DNA from 3 places in the Ruminococcus sp. MCC718 genome. Region 2 is predicted to be linked to each of the others. Evidence: predicted binding sites of a transcription regulator. Region 2 holds the regulator's gene; each other region holds the start of a gene.
What was found. Region 2 encodes Rex, which represses fermentation and respiration genes when NADH is low (regulators of the CRP and FNR family bind a similar motif). Its sites were predicted from a motif close to ATTGTTAANNNNTTAACAAT; they were not measured.

Region 1: the regulator Rex is predicted to act here: its motif matches at 1,216-1,235, upstream of acsD (acetyl-CoA decarbonylase/synthase complex subunit delta).
Region 3: the regulator Rex is predicted to act here: its motif matches at 811-830, upstream of GPK60_RS15045 (NAD(P)H-dependent oxidoreductase subunit E).

The regions. Positions count from the first base shown of each region.
Region 1 covers NZ_WQNP01000180.1:82,103-84,378, reverse strand. Annotated here, with positions in the region: gene acsB (acetyl-CoA decarbonylase/synthase complex subunit alpha/beta) at 1-962, shown strand, start outside; gene acsD (acetyl-CoA decarbonylase/synthase complex subunit delta) at 1,309-2,250, shown strand.
Region 2 covers NZ_WQNP01000171.1:12,452-14,727, reverse strand. Annotated here, with positions in the region: gene GPK60_RS13775 (NAD(P)H-hydrate dehydratase) at 1-535, opposite strand, end outside; gene GPK60_RS13770 (redox-sensing transcriptional repressor Rex) at 607-1,248, opposite strand; gene GPK60_RS13765 (aspartate kinase) at 1,351-2,276, opposite strand, start outside.
Region 3 covers NZ_WQNP01000180.1:69,785-72,060, reverse strand. Annotated here, with positions in the region: gene GPK60_RS15050 (4Fe-4S dicluster domain-containing protein) at 1-522, opposite strand, end outside; gene GPK60_RS15045 (NAD(P)H-dependent oxidoreductase subunit E) at 1,037-1,513, shown strand; gene GPK60_RS15040 (NADH-ubiquinone oxidoreductase-F iron-sulfur binding region domain-containing protein) at 1,513-2,276, shown strand, end outside.

The sequences.
Region 1 (2,276 bases), on a different contig from region 2:
TGAACTGTGTAGAAGGTATGATGCATACCGGTCAGCGTGATATGATCCGTATCCGTGTAAGCAAAGAGACATTTGAAGCAGGCTTCCGTGCAAAACATATCGGTGAAGTTCTGTATGCAAAAGTAAAGAGCGAATTCGCAGCCGTTGTAGATAAATGTCAGGTAACAATCTACACAGACCCTGCAGAATGTACCAGAGTCCGTCATGAAGTAGCTATGTCGCTGTTTGACAAACGTGATGAGCGTCTGAACACACTGACAGACGAAGGCGTTGATGTATATTACAGCTGTATCATGTGCCAGGCATTTTCCCCATCCCACGTATGCGTGGTTACACCGGAAAGACTGGGACTTTGCGGAGCTGTTTCATGGCTGGATGCAAAAGCAACCAACGAGCTGGATCCTCAGGGACCATGTCAGGTTATCACAAAAGAAAGACCGATCGATGAACGTATCGGTGAATACGAAGACGTAAACGAAGCAGTTCAGAAATTATCCCAGGGTGCGCTGGAAGACGTATCCCTGTACTCTATCATTGAAAAACCGATGACATCCTGTGGATGCTTCGAGTGTATCTGTGGTATCGAGCCGCTGTCAAACGGTGTCTGCATCGCAAACCGTGAATATGCAGGCATGACTCCGATCGGTATGACATTCTCAGAACTGGCTTCCATGACAGGTGGTGGTGTACAGACTCCTGGATTTATGGGACATGGAAAACATTTCATTGCTTCCAAAAAATTCATGAAAGCAGAAGGCGGAGTAGCACGTATCGTATGGATGCCAAAAGAACTGAAAGAACAGGTAGCAGAAAGACTGAACGCAACAGCAAAAGAGCTGTACGGCATCGATAACTTCTGTGATATGATTGCAGATGAGACTATCGCAGAAGATCCGGAAACACTGCTGGCCTACCTCGAAGAAAAAGGACATCCGGCTCTGACCATGGAACCGATGATGTAATGATGCAAGGGAGAAAAGATCATGGATTTCATGCTTGCATGGAAATCCATGAGTTTGGATCCCGCAAAAATATGAGAAAGTAGCCCGACAGGGCGGATTTCGAATATTTTCAGATTGTGAGAGCATGAAATGCAAAGCAATCTGGAGCATCATGCTTGAAACGGCGATTAACGACAGAATCATCTTAAAAAAGTAACAAATATCGGCTTTCTGGCTTTATGCGGATCGTCCGGAAAGCCGAATTTTATAATTTATTGTTAAATAATTGATTTTTACAGGCTGCTGTTGTAAAATAGAAGTAATGTTTTTATAACAGTCTAAAAAGCATGAAGGAGGATTTTTAGAAATGCCATTTACAGCAAAATCAGGAAAATTCAATGCCAGCATCAACACTGTTGAGTTTGGTACTGGCGATAAAGCAGTGAAAATCGGAGGCGAGAATGTATTCCCGCTGTATTCTTTTGATGCTGCAATCGAAAATGCACCGAAGGTAGGTATCGAGATCACAGATTTCGGTATGGAACATGAGCCGGAGTGCATCAAAAAATATTATGAAGGTTGTGCTACTCTGGCAGATATGGCCAGAAAAGCAGCTTCTATGGAAGGTGTAGACTTTTTAAGTTTCCGTATGGAAGGCGGAGATCCAAACGGAGCAAACAAATCTACAGAAGAACTGATCGGTGAACTGAAAGAAATCGCAGATGCAGTTGATCTTCCACTTGTAGTATGCGGATGTAAAAATGTTGAGAAAGATGCAGAACTGTTCTCAAAAGCGGCAGAAGCCCTGAACGGTAAAAATGCAGTCATCCTCTCAGCAAAAGAAGAAAATTACAAGACAGTAGGTGCAGCAGCAGGCCTGGCTTACAAACAGATAGTAGGTGCTGAATCAGCTGTTGATATCAACCTGGCTAAACAGCTTAACGTACTGATCTCTCAGCTTGGTGTTGACAGCAAGAGTGTCGTTATGAACGTAGGTAGTGCAGCAGTTGGATACGGTTTTGAGTATGTTATCTCTACTATGGATCGTGTAAAAGCGGCAGCTCTGCAGCAGGGCGATGCAAATCTGCAGATGCCGATCATTACTCCGGTAGCATCTGAGGCTTGGGGTGTAAAAGAAGCTATGGCTTCTGAAACAGATGCTCCTGAATGGGGCTCACAGGAAGAACGTGGAATCGATATGGAAGTAGAAACTGCAATGGCAGTTATCGCTGCCGGTTCCAATGCGGTAATCCTGAAACATCCGGAATCCATCAAGATCATTTCTGGTCTGATGAAAGAATTAGTCTAAGAGTTGCGTTAAGGAGGAGATGTAAT
Region 2 (2,276 bases):
CAAATGTCACTGTCAGGTCAGCCTTTACGGCAATCCCCCGTATCACACCCGTGTTTCCGTCAATGCCGGAAGGAATATCGACAGACAGTACAAAAGCAGGACTTTTATTGATCCGCCCGATTGCGTCCCGGTAGCTGCCTTCGATGTCACGCGAAAGACCGATTCCAAACAGTGCATCTACTATAACAGTATATTCATTTATTTCCGGGTTACTACAAAAAGTTATCCCATATTTCTCACAGATTTCTTTCTGATGGCGTGTCTGATCCGTGCAGGACTGCTCTTTTCCGACAAACCAGATGGAAACCGGTACCTGATCCAGAAACAAAAGTCTGGCGATGGCAAATCCGTCTCCGCCGTTATTGCCCGAACCACAGATGACCAGAACGCGGTCAAGTGCAGCACCGCTTCGGTACAGTTCATCGACACACGCAAGTGCCGCACGCTCCATCAGTACACAGGATGGAACGCCGAACCCTTCTATGGTATTCTGGTCACATGTTTTCATGTCTTCTTTTGATAACAAGATCCTCATATGCGATATACCTCCTGTCTGCCCGTCCAAATGGAATATACAGTTTTCTTTTTTTTTTCTCTGCGTTCTTTTTATTTATGTTCTCTGCTGTAGCGGCTGATATTGTAAGACAGCTGCATCAGGCTTTCCGAAAGATGTACGTTTTCGATGATCACATCTTCCGGCAGATGAAGATCCGTATGGGCAAAATTCCAGATTGCACGGATGCCGTGATCCACCAGAAAGTCTGCCATTTCCTTTGCATACTGTTTCGGAAGTGTCAGGGCTGCGATCTGAATGTCATGCTCCTGCAAAAAAGCAGGAAGCTCGTCTGTCATACGGATCACAATTCCTCTGACTGCAACGCCTTTCAGCTTTGGATTTACATCGAACAGCCCTTTGACCAGAAAACCGTTTTTTTCAAATTTTACATAATTTGCAAGAGCCTGTCCGAGATTTCCGGCACCGATGATGATCATATTGTAATCCTGATCCAGACCCAGGATCTTCCCGATCTCCGTATGTAAATGTTTTACATTATAACCATATCCCTGCTGGCCGAATCCACCGAAATTATTGAGATCCTGCCGGATCTGGGATGCTGTTACCTGCATGCGTTCGCTCAGCTCGCCGGATGAGATCCGCTCCGTACCGGATTCCAGCAGCTCACCGAGATAACGGTAATACCGTGGCAGTCTTTTGATGACCGCTCTTGAAATTTCTTTCTCTTCCACTTGCATACCTCCCTGTCAAATGCTGTTGTATAGTAACGTAAAAGACGGGCACACAAGATCCCTGCCATGTCCGCCGCAGGTTTTGTGTACCCTCTTTGATTTTTAGAGCTGTACGGTTACAAAAATATCATAGATTGATTTGATCGCACGCTCGAAATCCTGATTGCTCACACCGATGATGATGTTCATCTCACTGGAACCCTGATCGATCATCTTGACATTGATACTTGCATGTGCCAGTGCGGAAAAAATACGTCCCGCTGTTCCACGCTGAGATTTCATGCCACGACCTACGACTGCGATCAGTGCCAGGTCAGATTCCAGATTGACAGAATCCGGATTGACAGCACGGTGGATACCGGCCAGTACCTTCTGCTCGGTCTCTTCGAATTCGGACTGATGTACGAATACCGTCATGGTATCGATTCCGGAAGGCATATGCTCGATGGAGATACCATTGTCTTCGAATACGGTCAGGACTTTGCGGCAGAATCCGATTTCGGAGTTCATCATATCTTTTTCGATGTTGATGGCTGCAAATCCTTTCTTTCCGGCAATACCGGTGATCGTATAACGCGGTTTTCTGCAGGTACTTTCAACGATCAGCGTACCAGGATCCTGAGGACGGTTGGTATTGCGGATGTTGATCGGGATACCTTCCTGTCTTACCGGGAAGATGGCTTCTTCATGAAGCACGGTAGCACCCATGTATGCCAGCTCGCGAAGCTCTACATAAGTGATAGTATCGATCACTTTCGGATTTTTGATGATACGTGGATCTGTGATCAGGAAACCGGATACATCGGTCCAGTTCTCATACAGATCAGCATGGACTGCTTTTGCGATCAGAGAACCTGTGATATCGGATCCGCCTCTGGAGAAGGTTGTTACCTTTCCTTCTGCGGTTGCACCATAAAATCCAGGAATGACTGCATTGTCACATTCTGCCAGGCGTGCAGAAAGCTTTTCATTGGTTGTTTCTGCATCAAATGTGCCGTCTTCATGGAAAACGATCACTTCAGCTGCAT
Region 3 (2,276 bases), on a different contig from region 2:
TGGACGTTCCTTTTTGGAAATGGCATCATACGGGCAGACCGACTTACATTTTCCGCAGTGCACACATTTTTCCTGATCAATATAAGAATGTCCGTTTACCATGGAAATGGCATGTTTCGGGCAGACTTCCGCACACGGGTGGGCAAGGCAGCCTTTGCACATATCGCTTACTTCATATTTATTATCCTCGCAGGAAGCACAGGCGGAAGGGACAACCTGCATCAGAGGCGGCTCATAATATTTTTCGGAAATATTGCTGGCCTCGATGCCATCAGTCAGGTGGACCGGTTTGTTTGTCGGACGCAGACACATTCCCATGGCAAGGCGGACGCGTTCCGTGGCAATCGCACGGGCACGGTAAATACTGTCACGGTACTGCGGACCATCTTCCGTTACGATTTTATAGGGAATTGCTTCAATATCGTGGATCAGTGATTCGTCATCGGATTCAAAGCCGATTCTGGAAACCTCAGCAAAAATCTGACGGCGGATTTTTCTTACTTGTGTTTCAATACCTCTCATGTCTTATAAACTCCTTTATTTCAGTCGAGAAGATTCCCACTTCTGCAAGTGGTGAGTAATAACAAGTCTTTCTCAGTGGGAGTACAATCTCCGACTGAGATAAACGCTCCGCGAGGATGTGCAGTGATTCTGAGAAGAATATGTCAGCTTTCGCTGACCAGAATCACGCACCAAGTCTCACGTGCGTTCGACTTGAATTCAAGTTCCGGGTCGAAGAAGCAGAAGTCTCCTTCGGTCAGGATGAATTTATGGTGGCATGCATACTTCCTTCTCAAAGCACTATAACATATTGATAAAATATTATCAAGGCAAGTCCATGCTCAAAAAACGGAACATCCATATTGTATGTGAAAAATTTAACACAAATATCGCAGTTATCTGACATAACTATGGAAAAGTATTTTGTTTGTTAAATTTTTAATTAATGGAAAAGGCATTGTATATAATAAATAAATAAGATATAATTAACACACAAAATTTGTCAATAAATACAAGAGAGTAGGAGGTATGATTTATGCTGGATCAGTCATATTACCAGAAAGCGGACGAGATCATTGCTTTTTATGGTAAGAAACCATCATCCCTGATTCCTGTGATGCAGGATATCCAGGGGGTATATCGTTATCTGCCGGGAGAATTACTGACGTACATTGCAAAAGAGATTGGAGTAAAAGAGGCAAAGGCTTACAGTGTTGCGACTTTTTACGAGAATTTCTCTTTTGAACAGAAGGGAAAATATGTGATCAAGGTCTGCGACGGAACAGCCTGTCATGTAAGAAAATCAGCGGCAATCCTCGATGCATTTATGAAAGAACTGGGACTTTCCGATAAGAAGCATACAACGGATGATATGCTTTTTACGGTAGAGACCGTATCCTGTCTCGGTGCGTGCGGACTGGCACCGACCTGTACGGTGAACGATGAAGTCCACCCGAATATGACACCGGAGAAAGTAGTGGGATTGATTACAGAATTGCGAGGTGAGTGCTGATGATCCATAACAGAGACGAGTTAAAAGAATGTCGCCAGAAGGCAAAAGCAGATATGGAGACGGCAGCCTGTCGTATTCTGGTCTGTTCCGGCACCGGCTGTATCGCAACCGGTTCTGAAAAAATATACAATCGCTTTTTAAAACTTGCAAATATAACACCGGGCGTGAGCGTAATCTTTACACCGCACGATGAAGACACACACATTGGGCTGAAAAAGACCGGATGTCAGGGCTTCTGTGAACTTGGCCCACTTGTGCGTATCACGAAAAACGATGAGACCGTTCAGTATGTAAAAGTTCAACTGGACGACTGCCAGGAATTGTTTGAACGTGCTGTGCTCGGTGATGAGGTAGTGGAGCGTTTATTATACCGTAAAGAGAAAAAAGTTTACCGTCATCCGAAAGAGATTCCGTTTATCGCAAAACAGACCAGGATCGTTCTGGAGAACTGCGGACGTTTTGATGCAGAATCCATTGACGAGTACATGGCATCCGGCGGTTTCTCTGCCCTGGAAAAAGCGATGTTTGAGATGACAAGTGAAGAAGTGATCGAAGAGATCGATAAATCCGGGCTGCGGGGAAGAGGCGGCGGCGGTTTTCCGACCGGACGCAAATGGAAACAGGTGGCACACCAGAAAGAAAAAGTACGTTATGTCGTATGTAATGGTGATGAAGGTGATCCGGGTGCTTTTATGGATGGTTCCGTTATGGAAGGTGATCCGTACAAACTGCTGGAAGGCATGATGATCGCCGGATATGCAGT